4 regions of the Chryseobacterium sp. W4I1 genome follow, and region 3 is predicted to be linked to each of the others. Evidence: riboswitches for the same ligand, from Rfam matches in the RefSeq annotation. Region 3 holds a riboswitch; each other region holds the start of a gene.
What was found. Region 3 has a riboswitch for S-adenosylmethionine ahead of QF044_RS20840 (alpha/beta fold hydrolase). Riboswitches for the same ligand answer to the same signal wherever they lie in the genome.
Positions count from the first base shown of each region.

Region 1: it holds a riboswitch for S-adenosylmethionine, as region 3 does, so the genes downstream of both, QF044_RS17285 (TonB-dependent siderophore receptor) here and QF044_RS20840 (alpha/beta fold hydrolase) in region 3, are expected to answer to the same signal.
Region 2: it holds a riboswitch for S-adenosylmethionine, as region 3 does, so the genes downstream of both, QF044_RS16925 (TonB-dependent siderophore receptor) here and QF044_RS20840 (alpha/beta fold hydrolase) in region 3, are expected to answer to the same signal.
Region 4: it holds a riboswitch for S-adenosylmethionine, as region 3 does, so the genes downstream of both, QF044_RS20135 (TonB-dependent receptor) here and QF044_RS20840 (alpha/beta fold hydrolase) in region 3, are expected to answer to the same signal.

Region 1 covers NZ_JAUSXQ010000001.1:3,715,917-3,720,742, reverse strand. Annotated here, with positions in the region: gene QF044_RS17290 (alpha-amylase family glycosyl hydrolase) at 1-2,696, shown strand, start outside; SAM riboswitch class I at 2,808-2,916, shown strand; gene QF044_RS17285 (TonB-dependent siderophore receptor) at 3,015-4,826, shown strand, end outside.
Region 2 covers NZ_JAUSXQ010000001.1:3,637,299-3,642,124, forward strand. Annotated here, with positions in the region: gene QF044_RS16920 (TonB-dependent receptor domain-containing protein) at 1-583, shown strand, start outside; gene QF044_RS16925 (TonB-dependent siderophore receptor) at 652-3,390, opposite strand; SAM-I-IV-variant riboswitch at 3,676-3,773, opposite strand; gene QF044_RS16930 (outer membrane beta-barrel protein) at 3,896-4,826, shown strand, end outside.
Region 3 covers NZ_JAUSXQ010000001.1:4,462,270-4,467,095, reverse strand. Annotated here, with positions in the region: gene QF044_RS20845 (NAD(P)-binding domain-containing protein) at 1-239, opposite strand, end outside; gene QF044_RS20840 (alpha/beta fold hydrolase) at 241-1,179, opposite strand; SAM riboswitch class I at 1,240-1,347, opposite strand; gene QF044_RS20835 (glucosidase) at 1,533-4,148, shown strand; gene QF044_RS20830 (OsmC family protein) at 4,208-4,627, opposite strand; gene QF044_RS20825 (DUF58 domain-containing protein) at 4,703-4,826, opposite strand, start outside.
Region 4 covers NZ_JAUSXQ010000001.1:4,324,767-4,329,592, forward strand. Annotated here, with positions in the region: gene pckA (phosphoenolpyruvate carboxykinase (ATP)) at 114-1,730, shown strand; gene QF044_RS20130 (type II 3-dehydroquinate dehydratase) at 1,870-2,277, opposite strand; SAM riboswitch class I at 2,521-2,617, shown strand; gene QF044_RS20135 (TonB-dependent receptor) at 2,701-4,826, shown strand, end outside.

The DNA of each region.
Region 1 (4,826 bases), 750 kb from region 3:
CCTGGGGTGTTTCCAATAATTCCATTTACATTTGGTCATGGTCTTTCGATACCAATTATCAGAACAGTCAGGATTGCCCTACCAACGGAAGCTGGAATAATTCTAATGATTTGAATAAGCTCAGTTATAATTCAGGAACGGATACCTATTCTCTAACTTTTACTCCGACTTCTTTTTATGGAAGAACAGGAATCGGAAGGTTTGGGTTTTTATTAAAAGATAAAACAGGGTCTCACCAGACTTCACCGGATGTATTTGTGAACGTGGGAATTTTAAATTTAAGCTTAACAAATCCTGCCCCGAATAGTCTGACTACAGTGCCAGCTGGAAACTCAATCAATATTACAGCAAGCACCAATGTAGCCTCAACCTTTCAGTTAAAAGCGAATGGAGCAGTAGTGAATTCGATTTCTACTCCTTCGCAAACTTACAGTTATAGCTATACCGTAACTCAGGATGCCAATATGGAACTGATTGCCACAGACACCAATTCAAATTCAAAGAATGCTTCTTTCATATTTCAGACCCCGAGAAATGTAGTTACTGAAGCTATTCCGAACTGGATCAAACAGGGTATAAATTATAGTCCTACAGATCAGACCAGAGTAGGTCTTGCGCTGTATGCTCCTTATAAAAACTTTGTACACGTCATAGGAAGTTTTAATAACTGGGCAGTGGATGATGCTTATCTGATGAAAAGAGATACTACAAATCCTGACCTCTATTGGATAGAACTCACCGGCCTTACCCCGCAGCAGCTCTATACTTTCCAATACAGAACCAATGACTTGAAAAAAGTGGCAGACCCTTACTCGCCACAAATTTTATCTTCTTATGATGATCAGTGGATCTCTAATACTACCTATCCCAATTTACCCCCGTTTCCTGCAGGACAAAACTTTGAAGTTTCAATGTTCAAAACCGGACAGGCCGATTACAATTGGCAGATAACCAATTTTCAAAGACCGGTAAAAGAAGATTTGGTGGTATATGAATTACTGTTGAGAGATTTTACACAGGAAAAAAACTGGCAGTCATTGATCAATAAGATTTCTTACTTAAAAAATTTAAATATCAACGCTATTGAGCTTCTTCCTATTATGGAATTTGAAGGGAATCTTTCCTGGGGATACAATACATCCTTCCATTATGCATTGGATAAAGCCTATGGAACACCTGAAAAATTCAAAGAATTCGTAGATCTCTGTCATCAGAACGGGATTGCGGTAATATTAGACGTTGCATTTAATCATGCGACAGGACGTTCACCGTTAGCAAGACTTTGGAATATTGACCCTGATGGAGACGGTTTCGGTGATATTGCGGCTAATAATCCTTATTTTAACCAGGTTCCGAAGCACTCTTATAATGTATTTAATGATTTTAACCATACAAGTCCCGCAACACAATATTATGTTGAAAGAACGCTTAAGCAATGGCTGACAGAGTATCATATCGATGGATTCCGATGGGATCTTACAAAAGGATTCACCCAAAACTGCTCCGAAAATGATGAAGCATGTACCAATGCCTATCAGCAGGACAGAGTAGATATTATGAAGAATTATGCAGACAAGCAGTGGGCTATTGATCCCAACTCTTACATGATCTTTGAACATTTAGGCACGGATGCCGAAGAACAGCAGTGGGCAAACTACAGAATTGCTGAAGGAAAAGGGGTAATGCTTTGGAATAAGCAAACCGAGCCTTATAACCAAAATACAATGGGTTACAAGGAAAATAGTAACTATGACAGAATGAATCACACGCTTCACGGTTTTACCAATAAGCATGCAGTAGGATATGGGGAAAGTCATGATGAAGAAAGATTAATGTTTAAAAACCTTGCCTATGGAGCGGTTAATGGAAGCTACAATGTTACCAACCTGAATACCGCCCTTGAAAGAATGAAGACTTTCGGAGCAACATTCTTTACGATTCCAGGCCCGAAAATGATCTGGCAGTTTGGTGAATTGGGCTATGAATTCAGTATTAACCGATGTGCGGACGGTTCAATCAATAGTGGATGCAGGACTGATGAAAAACCGGTTGCTTTTACCTTAGGGTATGATACCAATGTGAACAGGAAATCAGTATATGATACCTGGGCTAAAATAATTAATATCAGGAATACTTATCCTGTTTTCAAATCAAACACGTATACGGTAGAATCTAATAATCTTACCAATGACCCTGACGGTTTAATCACCAGAATTTATGTTTATGACAATACAATAGCTGGAGTAAAAAACGTTGTGGTTTTAGCCAATTATACCACTTCTGCTCAGAATGTTGTTCCCTATTTTCCTTATACAGGGCAATGGCAGAATCTGATGGATAATTCTATTTCAAATTTTGTTTCTACAACAGCTCCGATTACCTTACAGCCGGGAGAATTCAGAATTTTTGGAAACTACTCTGGAGCGCTTTCAACCGTTGATATAAATGCGACGAACAAATTATCACTTCAGATCGCAGATAATCCGGTGAAAAATGGTTTGGCTCAATTCATTTATCATAAAGCCAAAAATGGAGAAATCATTATTTTCGACATGAGCGGCAAAAAAATGGATTCATTTAAATTGAATCAGGAAAACGGAACTTATAAGTTGAAAGCTAATTATCCGGCAGGAACCTATCTGGTTCACCTCCATTCTGAAACAGGGACGGCCATTCAGAAAATGATTATTAAATAAATAAAAAGAGGGATAATGAAATTACATTATTCCTCTTTTTTTACCATGGTACAGGATATCTAAATCTACTTTTGGGGTGGGTAATTAAAAATATTAGTCTACTTTTGCAGTAGATTATCGAGAAAGGTGGAGGGATTTGGCCCTGTGAAACCTTAGCAACCTGCACGTCTCTAAAAAGTGTAAAGGTGCTAATTCCAGCCCATTGTGGGGAAGATGAGCAAAGTCAATATCCTGACAACACTTCCATTTCTTGAAGTCTTTTGCCACTGCGGATCATTTCCGGGGGAAGCTTATTATTTTAATTTAGAAGAACAAAAGATGAAAAAACTCAGCCTGTCTGTTATACTCTTAGGTTCCGTTTTGGTGAATGCACAGGAACAGGAAAAAGGAACACAAATCGAAGATGTAGTGATCGTAGGAAACCGGAATGCGAAAAGAACAAAGCTGGAAACACCCGTTCCCGTAGATATTATCAATATAGAAAAACTTCAAAGATCTGCTCCGCAAACCACCGTTCAGGATTTATTGAATTATGTGATTCCGTCATTTAACTCCGTAAGGCAGTCCGCTTCTGACGGTACGGAACATATCGATCCCGTAACCTTAAGAGGAATGGGGCCAGATCAGGTTCTGGTTTTAATTAATGGAAAAAGAAGACATACGACTTCATTGGTCAATTATCAGAATACCGTTGGAAATGGATCCGTAGGTACAGATCTGAGTACGATTCCCGTGATCGCAATTGACAGGATAGAGGTTTTAAGGGATGGAGCTGCCGCACAGTACGGTTCTGATGCCATTGCAGGAGTCGTAAATATTATTCTTAAAAAAGATATCGGAGCATCTGCTTCGGCATCTTATGGAATTAGTGGGAGAAATGACGGAGAAACTTATCAGACCGGGATCAATTACGGATCTTCTCTGGGTAAAAAAGACAGCTATGTGAATCTCTCATTACAATTAAGCCACAGAGGTAAGACGACAAGAACCCAGAATCATGATCTGGATATTTTTGGGGATAATTTTGCCTACGAATTTGCAGATAATCCTCAAGATGCTATCAATGCAGACAATGCTATGTTGAAAGAGAGAGGTCTCACACGTGATGATTTTAATTTTCAGATCGGAGATGCGCAGATCAGGCAGGCACAGTTGTTTTTTAATTCTGAATATCCGTTAAGTGAACGTTTTAAACTATATTCTTTCGGAGGCTTCAGTATTAAAGAAGGAAAGGGTTTTGGTTTCAGGAGATTGCCGGGTGAAACATCCAATGTGGTTTCTTCTATTTATCCGAATGGATTTCAGGCTACATTGAGCTCACAGGTCTATGATTTTTCTTACGCACTAGGAGCAAAATATAATGTAAATAACTGGCTGATTGATTTAAGCAATACTTTTGGAAGCAATACATTCAATTACAATGTAGACAATACAAACAATGCTTCGTTGGGAGTAAAATCTCCAACAAGCTTTTATGCGGGAGCCCACAGCTTCCTTCAGAATACTGTGAATCTTGATGTTTCGAAAAATCTGAATCAGTTTAATGTGGCATTTGGTGGAGAGTTCCGTTTTGAACAGTATGAAATCAAACCTGGAGATGAAGCTTCTTATACAAGATATGATATCAATGGAAACCCTGCAACACCTGGTTCTACGGTGATTGGGAATGGTGGCTCACAATCCTTCATTGGTTTTTCACCGGATAATGCCTTGAAGAAATCCAGACATTCGACAGCGGTGTATGCAGATGTTTCTTATGATTTAGCCAAGAAATTAAATATAGATTTGGCAGGAAGATTTGAGAATTATTCAGATTTTGGAAATACCTTGAACGGAAAACTGGCGCTGAGGTATGAATTTGTAAAAAACTATGCAGTAAGAGCATCTGTGGGAACGGGTTTCAGGGCTCCATCCCTTCAGCAGCAGTATTTTAATAATTCTTATGCAGATATTTCCACTTCGGGATTAGGAATTGTAACGAAAGGAATTTTCAGGAATGACAGTGATGCCGCCAGGGCGCTTGGTTTCGATCAATTAAAACAGGAAACTTCAGTCAATGCCAGTGCCGGATTTACGCTGAAACCAGCCAACAGATTGTTGATAACACTTGACGGGTACTGGATCAGAGTA
Region 2 (4,826 bases), 820 kb from region 3:
TTATCTGAGAATGAAAAATGCATTCGGACAGATCTCTACCATGGATGAGATTTCACAGATCGGAACATATCTGAACTATTATAACAATAATTTCTGGGGATTGAATGCATCATATACGGATACTTTTTTCAGATTCTGGGAAAGCAGCATCTCGATGAATGCCTCGCTTCAGAATTCATCCGTATTCAATGTGGATGCGAAAACTCAGAAAGGGAGCTCTTTCAGCTATTCCATCAACAATACATTTACTTTAAACAAAAGCAAGACGCTTGTATTTTTTCTGAACTACAACCACAGCCTGGCTTACAAAAATGTGAATTCTTATTTCCAGGCCTTCCCGGAACTGACTTCAGGATTAAAGGTTTCTCTCATGGAAAAGAAACTTCAGATCAATGCTACGGTGACCAATATTTTTGCCCAGAGATACCGTGGAGAATTGTATTTCTCTGATAATACGCAATACATGAACAATTACTGGGACGGCAGAAGCCTCCGTTTAAGTGTGAATTATACTTTTGGAGGCAGCAAAAAGAAAATCAGTAAAAAGAACATCAAATTTGAGGAAACGGACAGGGCGCAGTAAGATGTACTGCCTTTCATCGGAAACAAAAAAAACAGAGAACGAATCTCTGTTTTTTGCTTGTCTTTACATTAAAAATTAAATTCCACTCTTGCAAACAGGAAGCGTCCTCCAATACCATATTGGGAAACCTGTCTGGAGTATACAAACTGATTATCGGCAGTCAGTGAACTTATAGCCGGACTTTTAGAAGGAAGTATGTTGAATATATTATTGCTTCCCACAGTGGCCGAAACATTTTTGCTAAAGGCATAACCTACGGAAAGGTCCGTTACAAAACGATCATTTAAAACAAAATGTTCCCTGCTTTCTGTAATACCGTCAAAATTTGCATCCAGTACATCTGCATCCGTCACTTTTCCAAAGTAAGAATTCCTAAGAGAAACTGTAAGCTGTGAAAATTTCAGTGTATTAGCGAGAGTCGCTTTGATATGAGGAACAGCTTCTTCAAAATAAACCCTGTTGGGCTCAGAAAAATAGTTATTGATCTGGCTTACCAGTTTTGGCGAAGCGTGAATATCGCCGACTCTTTTGGTCTGATTCAGGTTAAGTCCGAAGTTGTTTTCCAAAGATATTCCTTCCGAAATTATTGTATTCTGGGAAACGGTGATATCCAGTCCTTTCGTTTGGGAATCTACTGCATTGGCAAAGAAATTGGCAGCGCTGGCTCTGGCAATATCAAATGCACTCTGCAATACCTGATCATCAGGACTGTTAACTTTATCTGGTCGGAAAAACAAATCTGTCAGCACCACTCTATCCTTAATCCTGATAAGATAGGCATCAGCTGTAAATGTGAGACTCAAAGCCGGAATTTTCCAGGTAATTCCCGTACTGTAAGATTGCGAAGTTTCCTGTTTCAGTTTGGGAATTCCTAATGCCTGCGCAGCTTCGGAATTATTTCTAAAGGTTCCCACCTGCGTTGTTTTTCCCTGCTGAATCAGCGTAGATGTAGAGCTGTAGTAGATTTGTGCTAAAGAAGGTGCCCGGAAACCCGTAGAAACCGCCCCTCTCCAGTTAAAGTTTTTAGCCAATCTTATATTGGTTGCCAGCTTATAATTAAAGGTAGATCCGAAGTCTGAATAGTTTTCAAATCTTACCGCTCCTTCTAACAGCCACCAATCGGTAGGCTCAATTTCAACATCGGCATAAGCAGCAACACTGTTTCTGCTTCCGGAAACGGCATTATCAGGACTAAATCCCGGAAAAACCTGTGATCCGGCTGGTCTTGTAACGCCGAAAAAATCAGTGACCTTCTCATTGTCAGGAGTAGCAGCAGTAACTACACGTCCAAAAATATCATAGGATACATAAGAGTTTTCGTTTCCCGCATTTACTTTATAATTCTCGTAACGGTATTCGCCTCCAAAAGCGACATTCAGGCCGTGAAGGACATCATATTTTTTTGAGAAATCAAGATTCAGGGTATTTTGCAAAAACTCTGATCCTCCGGCTTCGAAAGTTCTGGGTGAACGGTCACCCAAAGATGCATTAAAGGTATTAACGACTCCAAAATTAAAAGCATTCTTCCCGAAGGTATTGCTCAGATCAACATTCCAGCCGTTCCATTTTCCTTTGATCCCTCCGGCTAACGAATAGTCATTTACATTTGCTTCAATTTGTGGCAGATAACCGTTCGGAGTAACAGCATTGATGTTTCTTTCTGTATTGGGCAGACGGTAAAATCCTCCTGCATTTCCCAAACGGTAGCTATATCCACCAAAAGAATAAACCTTCCAGTCTTCATTGACCGGAATTTCAGAGTTGAAAAAAAGCTGTGCCGACTGTAACTTGGATTGGCCAGATCTAAGACTGAAATCTTTTCTTTCCAAATTTCTGTACTTAAGCTCCTGATCAGTTACATCTTTCCCCAAAAGTCCCTGTAATGCAGTAATACTATTTGCTCCCGCTATCTGATTCTTGAAATCCTGTGAAAAATAATTAACCTGTGATGCATACTGCTTTACGGCATTGATAATCTGCTGGGTATTAGAGGTATTGGTAATATTTTTATATAGCCCATCGATATTGACACCATTTTGTAAAGCTCTGTAATTAATGGCATTGTATGCATTAAAGATATCTCCTTCCCTCACTCCCGCTCTTGAATAGGGATCCCGATACTGCACCGATCCTGTTACGTTGATAAAACCTTTGCTGCCAATTTTCGCCCCGTAATTAAGGTCTGCCGAAATGGTCTGTCCATCTATTCCACCGGAAAAATTATTGGTAACGGGAGAAACATATCCTCCCAGAAAAACCTGCCCTGATAGTCCGAGTCTTTTTTTAAGTCCTAAATTGACGACTCCGGCAATAGCATCTGAGCCATATTGAGCAGAAGCTCCGTCCCTTAAAACTTCAATTTTCTCTAAGGCAAACGCTGGAATAGCATTAAGATCTGTTCCCACCGAGCCTCTTCCGGGAGTTAAGGTAACATTGATTAGTGAGGACTGGTATCTTCTTTTTCCGTTAAGTAAAACCAAAACCTGATCCGGACCCAGGCCTCTGAGAAGAGCCGGATCTACAAAGTCTGTTCCGTCATTCACAGTATGAGAGGTGGAAGAAAATGATGGAACCACATAATTGAGCGCCTGGCTAATATTGTTAACAGGACTTTGTCGTAAGATCTTTGAAATATTGATGATATCTACAGGAACCGGAGTTTCTGTAAGGGATCTCCCCGCTCCTCTTGAGCCTAGGATGACAACATCATCGATCTTTTTTGATGATGTAGAATCTGTTTGTCCAAAATAAAATGCTGATATAAGTACTGCTGAAGCGATGATTATTTTATGTTCGAAAGTATGCATGTGTTTTGTATTTTATTAATGATTGTTTGAATTTTCAGGCAATAGTTTTCCTGCAACCTTTATTTAGAGGTTACCGTGAAAAGCCGGAATGTTAGATTATTTTTTAAAGGTGTCTAGAAACAACAACACATGCACATGTAGAAATGGCATGAAAAGAGGTCAGAATAATGAAGTGATTCTTCATGATCCGAGAAACGAAAATTTAAATTGATAATGTGATTTCCCTTGTCTTTAAACATTGATTTTATTTTTTAAAACAAAAATTTCAAGATGGGGAGAAAATAGAGAATAAACATTTTTTCCGGGCATACCGGCTTATCTATTTCAGCACCTTGCTTGTTTTGCAGGTTGCTATCCCATCTATGAGATTCTTGATAATTACCTGGCAAAGATATAATTATTTCGGAAATAAAAAAATAAATGCCCAAAAATTTAACTTTTCGCAAATTTTACCGTAACAAATTGTTCTTTTTTACGTCTAACTGAAGAGTAGTAAAAAAACATTATGAAAAGAACTATATTAACTTTATCCCTGTTGGGATCTATTTTTGCCTATTCGCAGGAGAAGACGAACAGTAGCAGTCAAGAAAAAGAAAAGCAGATTGAAGGCGTCGTTATTACTAAAACTAAAAAAGCCGTTGAACAAAAAGCAGACCGTACTATTTTTGATTTTTCTGAACAGCCACAGCTTAATAACGGTAACGTTCTGGAGGGAATAAAAAAACTTCCGGGGCTGGTTTCCACAGATATTGCGGGAATGATGTATCAGGGAAAAATTCTGGATGTATATCTGAATGGAAGACCTTTAAACATTACTTCAAATGAATTGAATTCTTTCCTGGAAGGAATGCCTGCCAATTCGGTGGAAAAAATTGAAGTGATCACGCAGCCCGGAGCAGAATTTCCTGCGACTTCCGGAGGTGCCATCATGAATATTATTACGAATAAAAATGCCAATAAATATTTAACAGCAACGTATTCAGGAAATTACTCATTTACAAATTATGATAAATTCAGAAGCAGAACAACAAATTCTGTAAATCTGAATGCAAGAAATAAGCTTTTCGGATGGCAGCTGAATGTCGGCCAAAATTATCGTGAAAGTATGCTGAACGGTGATCAGGATGCACTTCTTCACAGCAATACCGACAGAATAGGACGTGGGTATTTTGCAAAATCAGGAATGACGTTTGATCTTGGACAGGACAGATTATTGCTGAACTACGATATTTACCATAACAATAATGACAATTATACTTTGAGTAATGGTCATGGAGATTTGCCTTTTGAAAAAAATCTTAAAGATTTACGTGAGGCCTACTATAATTCCTCAGATGTTGCTCATACTGATAATTTGAGGCAGGAAGCAGTGATAACATATCAAAAACGTTTTGCAGATAAATCTCAAAAGCTGGATTTTCAATTTGGATATACCA
Region 3 (4,826 bases):
CTTTCTTCCACAAATTCATCAATCAGACAGGCTACGGCTTTTTCGGCGTCTGCTTCATTTACCAAAATAGAGATTCCATTTTCAATTGCTTGTTGGGAGATCACTCCTACACTGATACGTGCCAAGGTAAGCGCTTTGAAAATTCTTCCGTCTATCCCGATTTCACCTAAGAAATCTTCCCCTTCAAATTTGATAATTGATCTGTTCTTTAAAAACTTAATTTCGTTAGCATTTTTCATTCTACAAAATATTTTTTATGATATTATTTAATTGTTTGTATTCCATTAAGAAGGCATCATGCCCGTGAATTGACTGTATCTCGTGATAGAAAACCTCTTCTTTTCTCTCTCTCAGCTGTTCAAAGCACATTCGGATTTCTGAGGCGGGAAAGAATAGATCTGTATCTACAGCGATCAGGTGCATTCGTGCAGTGATCTTTTCCAGCTGATTTTCTTCAGTATTGATATTCATCAGCAAATGATTCATGAGCTTATAAGATTTTAAACTAAATCTTTCGTTCAATGCATTTCCATGGTAAAGAAGCCAGTCTTCTGATTCTAACCGATGGTTCTGATGATGATATTTGTTTTGAAATCTATCGTTTAAGGATTGAGGAGTTCTATAACACAACATAGCATGAATCCTGGCTTTTTGCAGGGGTTCATCATTTCCGTTCAGCAGAAATTTCTGAACCAGACACTGTGCATGAAGCCAATCGTGGGTCTTAAGATCGCAGGCAATAGGAATAAATATCTCTGCAAGCTGTGGCTGTTTGGCCAGCATCTCCCAAGCGATCCCGCCTCCTAGAGATCCTCCAATAATGGCATATAATTTTTTGATATGTAAAGCTTCGAGACCTTTCAGGAATATTTCTGCAATATCTGAAGGGGTGAAATCTTCGTATTCATCAATTAAAAAATGATCATATCCGTTTCCGGGAATATTGAAACACAGAACGGTATATTGAGTCGTATCAATGATCTGATTTTCACCAATCAGCTGTTTCCACCATCCTTTCTCTCCGGAAACATTTGAATTTCCGGTCAGGGCGTGATTGATCAGTATAATGGGTGCTGTAAACAGGTCTTTCCCGAAGAGCTGGTAGCTCAACGGGATATAGTATTCCTTTTGGGAATGAGTATGATACGAAAGATTAATATAGTTTAGTTCTGTTTTCAATTCTATTATTATTTAATACAATTGAAAATGCCACAGGAAATGGCTGAAAAGAACTTCAGTAAGTTATCTGTCCAAAATAAATTTGGTAGAACGTAGCACCTTCTTTGCTTGCACAAAGGGTTGCTAAGGTTTCATAGGGTCTAATCCCTCAACCTTTCTTGATAACATTTTCAATATTTGAATGAACGCTCTGCAAAGATAGGTGTTTTCTTTTAAATTTTTCAAAAAAAATATTTAATATTAAAAAAGCCCACAATTACAAGTGTTTCAGAGCTATATTAAGAATTATTCAGATGAAAGGAATTGGAATTTTTTTTCAAAAAAACTACCTTCGTACTGAAAAATGATGAGATATGAGTGCTGAAAAAGAGCGATTACAAGATATAAAATGGAAAAACTGGGGTCCTTATGTAAGTAACAGGCAATGGGGAAACGTACGGGAAGATTACAGTCCGGACGGGAATGCCTGGCATCACGCCAATCACAACAATGCAGAAAGCTACGCCTACAGATGGGGCGAAGAAGGGATCGCAGGCATCTCTGATGTAAAGCAGATTTTCTGTTTTGCCTTTTCATTTTGGAATAAAAAGGACAAAATAATAAAAGAGCGTTTCTTCGGACTGAGCAATCCTCAGGGAAACCATGGCGAGGATATCAAGGAGATCTTCTATTACCTGGATAATACACCTACCCACAGCTATATGAAAATGGTGTACAAATATCCTATCAATGCATTTCCATATGATGATCTTGTGGCAGAAAACGGAAGACGTAGTAAAAAGGAACCTGAATACGAGATCTTTGACACCGGAATTTTTGATAACGATGAGTATTTTGATATTTTTATTGAATACTGTAAGGCCGATCACAATGATATTCTGGCAAGGGTAACGGTTCATAACCGAAGTAAACAGGATGCCCCGATCGTCATAGCACCTACAGCTTGGTTCAGGAATAACTGGAAATGGGGCTACAATTCGTACAAGGCACAATTGAATGCTTCTTATGATGGATGTATAGACGTAAATCATGACAGTATTTCTATTAAGAAATTTTATTCAAGAAATCTGGCAGCGAAAAGCGCTTTCTGTGAAAATGAAACCAACACTCCTAAATTATACGGAAGTCCGTACCCGGGAAATACTTACTTTAAGGATGGAATCAATGACCATATCATTTACGGGAGCAATACGGTGAATCCTGAAAAAAGGGGAACTAAGGCTTCTTTTATCATTGATGAAATTATTGGTGCAGGACAGTCTAAAACATTTGATTTCAGGTTGTGTCCGGATGAAGTTGATGAACCTTTTGAAAGATTTGATGAGATTTTTAATAACAGAATTACTGAAACGAACGAATTTTATCAGGAGATTCAGAATGAAACCACAAATGAAGATGAAAGAAATGTACAGAGACAGGCTTTTGCTGGACTTCTCTGGAATAAGCAGTTCTATCACTATAACGTTGGAAAATGGCTGAAAGGTGACCCTAATCATCAGGCACCAAGAAATTTCAATGAATATGTAAGAAATACGGAGTGGAACCACCTTCACAATAAGGATATTATCTCTATGCCAGATAAATGGGAATATCCGTGGTATGCAACCTGGGACCTGGCATTTCACTGTGTTCCTTTTTCTATTATTGATGCTGAATTTGCAAAGGGGCAGCTTCTTCTCCTGACGAAGGAATGGTATATGCATCCGAACGGTCAGCTTCCCGCTTATGAATGGAATCTGAGCGATGTGAATCCACCGGTACATGCATGGTCTTGTTTCAGGGTATTTAAAATTGATGAAAAACAAAACGGTAAACCAGATCTTTTATTTCTTGAAAAAGTTTTTCAGAAACTTCTCCTGAATTTTACCTGGTGGGTCAATCGAAAAGATAAAAGCGGTAACAATATTTTTGGTGGAGGCTTCCTGGGGCTTGATAATATCGGGGCTTTCGACCGTAATATGGTACTGAAAGACGGACAGCATCTGGAACAGGCTGACGGAACCAGCTGGATGGCTATGTATGCACTTAATATGATGCGTATTGCTATGGAATTAGCTCAATATTACCAGGTTTACGAGGATATGGCGATTAAATTTTTTGAGCATTATCTGTATATCGCAGAGGCAATGGAGAATTTAGGGGAAGGAAAAGAAGGGTTATGGAATGAAGAGGATGGCTTTTTCTATGATGTTTTGCAGTTGGGTAACGGAGAAAGTGTTTCTTTGAAATTAAGAAGTATTGTAGGACTGATCCCGATGTTTGCCGTGGAAATCATAGATCATAAGTTACTGGATAAAATGCCCAATTTCCAGGCAAGAATGGATTGGGTTTTAAAAAATAAGCCGGAACTTACGAAACTTGTTTCCCACTGGGATGAGGAAGGACAGGGCCGAAAGCACCTGATGAGTATTTTACGTAAGAACAGACTGACTAAGGTTTTAAGGCGAATGCTTGATGAGAGTGAATTTTTAAGTTCCTACGGAATCCGTGCGATGTCTAAAATTTATGAGGAAACTCCTTTTGTTTTCTCAGTTCACGGTACAGAAAATGTAGTATACTATACTCCAGCTGAAAGTGACAGCCGGATGTTCGGGGGCAACAGCAACTGGAGAGGCCCAATCTGGTTCCCAATCAATTTCCTGATCGTGGAAAGTTTACAGCGTTTTCATTTTTATTATGGCAATAGCCTGAAAGTGGAATTCCCAACCGGAAGCGGCGAGAAGAAAAATCTGGATGAAGTGGCACAAAATATCAGCCGCAGACTCTGTTCAATATTTTTAAAAGATGAGAACGGGCAGAGACCCTTCAACGGAGGAAATGCCAAGTTTAATTATGATGAACATTTTAAGAATTATATTACTTTCTTTGAATATTTCCATGGAGACAATGGCCGCGGCGTTGGTGCTTCTCATCAGACAGGATGGACAGCAACGGTTGCCAAGCTTATGAAACCGAGATTAACAGTCTAGTATAAATGGTAGCGGCCAGCCCAAATGGGCCGGCCGCTTATATTCAATTAAAAAAATATCTAAATTTTTTCTCCATTCACAAGCACTTCATACCCAATTTCTACATTCGGCTCTAAAGTTTTTGATACGGAGCAGTATTTATCAAAAGACAGCTGTGCTGCTTTTAATGCTTTAGTAGGATCTATGTTTCCTTCCAAAAGGAATTTCACCTTGATCGATTTAAAAGGTTTTGCATCTTCTACCTGAATTCTTTCTCCTTCAACTTCTGCCTGGAAACCTGTGATTTCCTGACGTTGTTTTTTCAGAATAGAAACCACATCTATTCCGCTGCATCCGGCTACTGCCATCAGAACGCTTTCCATTGGAGATACCCCTTTAGCTCCCGGCTGTGAAGTATTATCCAAAAGAATGGAATTTCCCTGGGAATTGGTACATTCAAATAAAAAATCGTCGTTTATTCTGTTTAGTGTTATTTTCATTTTAAATTGTATTGTAAGATTCTTTGACCCGTTTCAGAATGACCTGAGTCCTTTAGATTTATTATCAGTGCAAAATTATAAAATTCCCCGGGCTTTTATCTCAAGATATTTATTGATAACGTCAATATTTAAATTTTCAGGCAGAGTATATACGGTGTAAATTCCATATTTCCTAAGCTCCTGGATGATCAGCTTCTTT
Region 4 (4,826 bases), 140 kb from region 3:
TCCCTTTTTTTTATTTGTCATTCTGACTTATATCATTATATTTAAACCACCTTTAACAAATAATTAATATTAATTTTGTTGAGCCCAATAAAGAAATAGAAAATATAAGTAAAATGAAACACGCTAAAATCATCCAGGATTTAGAAAAATTAGGGATTAAAGGAAGTTATGAATTAGTCTATAATCCTTCTTACGAGGAATTATATCAGGCTGAAATTTCTCCTGAAAATCAAGGCTTTGAGAAAGCTGAACTTACAGAATCCGGTGCAGTATCAGTGCAGACAGGAATTTTCACAGGTCGTTCACCTAAAGACAGATATATAGTTCAGGATGATGTTACAAGAGACACGATTTTCTGGGATGGTAAAGTAAACCTTCCTACCACAGCGGAAAATTTTGATTCTTGTAAAGGATTAGTGCTGAACCAGCTTTCTGAGGCTAAGAAAATTTATGTAGTGGATGCCTTTTGTGGGACCAATACAGATACAAGACTAAAAGTAAGATTCATTGTTGAAGTAGCATGGCAGGCGCATTTCGTTACGAATATGTTTATCCGTCCTTCTCATTATGAGCTTGAAAACTTTGGAGAACCGGATTTTACAGTAATTAATGGTTCTAAAACTACCAACCCGAACTGGGAATCTCAAGGATTGAATTCTGAAAACTTCATCATGTTCAACCTTACTGAAAAACTACAGATCATTGGAGGTACATGGTACGGAGGTGAAATGAAAAAAGGGATGTTTGCCATGATGAACTATTACCTTCCACTGAAAGGAATGGCTTCTATGCACTGTTCTGCAAACGTAGGAGAAGAAGGAGATGTTGCTCTTTTCTTCGGTCTTTCCGGAACTGGAAAAACAACTTTATCTGCAGATCCGAAAAGATTCCTGATTGGTGATGACGAGCACGGTTGGGACAACAATGGTGTATTCAACTACGAAGGTGGATGCTATGCGAAAGTAATTGATCTTTCAGCTGAAAAAGAACCGGATATTTTCAGAGCAATCAAAAGAGATGCGCTTCTTGAAAACGTAGTGGTACACAATGGTGTAGCTGACTATAAAGACGGATCTATTACAGAAAATACAAGAGTATCTTACCCAATTTACCATATCAACAAGATTGTTCTTCCATCAAAGGCAGGACATGCTAAAAAGATCGTTTACCTTTCTGCTGATGCATTCGGGGTATTGCCTCCGGTTTCTATTTTGGATGAAAACCAGGCTCAGTACCACTTCCTTTGTGGATATACTTCCAAACTGGCAGGTACCGAAAGAGGAATTACTGAACCGGAACCGTCTTTTTCTCCTGCATTTGGAGAAGCTTTCCTCACTCTTCACCCAACAATGTATTCTAAAACATTGATCGGAAAAATGAAGGAGCACGGAGCTAAAGCTTATTTGGTAAATACAGGATGGAACGGAACTGGAAAGAGAATTTCTCTGAAAGATACAAGAGCAATCATCGATGCAATCATCGACGGTTCTATCGAAAATGCTCCTAAAACTCAGGTTCCAATCATGAACCTTGAAATTCCTACACAGCTTCCAAATGTTTCTGAAGGTATCCTTGATCCTAGGGAAACGTACAGCAATGCTACAGAATGGGAAGAAAAAGCAAAAGATCTTGCTGCAAGATATATCAAAAACTTTGAGCAGTACTGTAATACTGAAGAAGGGAAGAAGTTAATTGCTTCAGGACCTCAGCTTCAGCAGCAGACTACTTAATACAACAAAAGCCTCATCAACGATGAGGCTTTTTTATTTCTTAACTTGGTTTTTGTTCGATGCAATATTTTCTGTAGTGCCTGTTTTGTACTATTCTAGTAATGGATGTCACGTTTGTTAAAGCACTGAAATTCTGTTATTATTTCAAACTTAAAATTGCTAATCTGTATCCGTCCATTCCAAACCCGGACAACACCGCATCTGTACTGGCAGCGGTCACAGATTTCTGACGGAATTCTTCCCTTTTGTAAATATTACTGATGTGAACTTCAATCTTTGGTTTACTGATATTCTTTAAACAGTCTGCAATAGCATACGAATAATGCGTATAAGCACCGGGATTAATTACGACTGCGTCAAAATCATCTGCCTGAAGCCTGTTAATAATTTCTCCTTCAATATTGGATTGATAATATTCCAGATCATGAGAAGTGAATTCAGATTTCAGTTCTTCCAAACAGGTTTCCATGGTTATACTACCATAGATCTCAGGTTCTCTTTTGCCTAAAAGATTCAGGTTGGGGCCGTTTACAATTAAAACTTTCATTGTATAAATTTAAAAAGTTTAGTTTGATTATAGAACTTTTTTTGAATTTAATTGTACTTGAATGTTATTGTGTTATTGATAATGATATTTGTCATGTTTAATATTTTCATAATTCTATAAATAGCTGTTATAACATTCTTTAATTAAAAATTAACTTAAATTTTGATAAAAATTAATAATAAATTTTAAAGTCTACTTGTTTTGTAGACTAATTGTTTTTAGATTTGCAAACATATTTCGATCGGCTTATAAAGAAAGATGGAGGGAACTGACCCTGTGAAATCTTAACAACCTGCCTCTGCGCAAGGTGTTACATTCAGCCTTAAAGGAAAAATAAGCATTTGGTTAATCGTATTTATCGATGCCCTTTGTTGACTTTTCTGCAAGGGGTTAATTTTTAATATATGATAAATAAAATTGATTATGATTAGTAAAAGTTTATTTAATTCTAAGATCTGGATTCCACCAGTCGCTGTATTTTTCTTAGGTATTATCAGTGTACAGGCACAGGAAATTAAGCCAAAAAAAGATACAATCACCGAAAAAGAAATTGATGAGGTGGTAGTAATTGCTTATGGTAAAGCCAAAAGAACAAGCTACACAGGTTCAGTAGCCACTATCTCAAGTGATAAGATCAATAACCGGCCTGTTACCAATATTACAAAGGCTCTGGAAGGGCAGGTTCCGGGTGTTCAGGCAGTAAGTGCTTCAGGACAGCCGGGTTCTACGGCATCTATCAGGATTCGAGGAGTGGGCTCTATAAGTGCTTCCAGTGATCCTTTATATGTTGTGGATGGAATTCCTTTTGATGGAAACATCAATTCCATCAGCCCCAATGATATTGAATCCATCAGTGTTCTGAAAGATGCTACAGCAAGTTCATTATACGGCTCAAGAGGAGCTAACGGAATTATCATCATTACCACAAAATCCGGCAAGAAAGGAGAATCCAGAGTGAATTTTAATCTCAGTCAGGGATTTTCCAGCAGAGCGGTCAAAGATTATAAGCAGGTGAGTACGGATCAGTATTTCCAGCTGTATTGGGAAGCATTGAGAAATGGTTACAAGTCTCCTCAGATCTCTTCACAACAGGCAGGACAGATGGCAAGTGATAATCTTGTCAATGCACTTGGGATCAATCCTTACGGAGCCGGATTTCCAAATCCTGTGGGAGCAGACGGAAAACTTCTTCCTGGAGCAAAACCTTTATGGAATGACGACTGGCGAGATATTCTTCAAAGAACAGCATCCAGAAGTCAGGTTGATTTTGATATCAGCGGGGGCAGCGAAAAAAGTAATTATTTTTTTTCATTAGGGTATTTGGATGATAAAGGAATTGCCATTGAGTCTGGTTTTCAAAAATTCGCAACCAGATTGAAGGTTAATACTGAAGTTAAAAAATGGTTGAATGCAGGAGTGAATTTAAGCTATACCAACAGTATCCAGAATGCACCGCCATCATCGGATTCAAGAACAGACAATATCATCAATGCAGCAAGGGTAATTCCGTCTTTTTATCCTTATTATGAGAGAAATGAAGATGGAAGCTACCGACTGGATGCACAGGGAAACAGAATTTACGATTTCGGAAAATACAGACCTACAAGTGCACTGCAGAATCAGAATGCTGCAGCAACGCTTCCTTTAGACAAAAATGAAAACAAAGAGGATAACTTCTCAGGAAAAGGATTTTTGGAGTTTACTTTCCTTCCGGAACTGAAATTTAAAACCAGCTTTTCAATTGATTTAGTGAATTACAATGGACATTATTACTCCAATCCGCTTATCGGAGAGGGAAGTGAGACTGGAGGATCTGTTACGAGATCAAATACCAGGACACTTTCTTATACCACCAGTAATATTCTGACGTATGACAAAAAATTCGGAAAACACCATATCAATATTTTAGGAGGTCAGGAGTTTTATAAATATGATTATCAAACGATTTCCGGTTCCAGAAGCCAGTTTTCGCTGCCTTACTATTACGAACCTGATGCGGCTGCCCTGTTAGGGAGCTTCAGTGGAAATAGTGATAAATTCTCTTTGTTGAGTTTCCTGGGAAGAGCAGAATATGATTTTAACAATACTTATTTCTTATCCGTATCCGGAAGAGCAGATGGTTCTTCAAGATTTTATACAGATAACAGATGGGGAAAATTTTGGTCAGTAGGAGGTTCATGGAAAGTTTCAAATGAAAGTTTTATCAAGGATCTGAATTTCTTTAATCAACTGACGCTTCGTGCGAGTTACGGAGGTCAAGGGAATGATAAATTACGTAGACCTAACGGATCTTCGCTTTATTACGCTTACCAGGAACTGTATAAATTTTATAATAACCTTGGCGAGCCGGGAACGGTTCTTGAAAAAATACAGACCAATGATGTGAAATGGGAAACCAATCTTAATTTAAATGTAGGTTTAGAGTTTGCTATTCTTAATAACAGGATTAAAGGGAATGTAGAATATTTTAAAAGAAAGAGCCAGGATCTTCTTTTTAATATGCCGGTTGCACCATCTCTTGGAATCAGTGATTTTCCTTTTAATGTCGG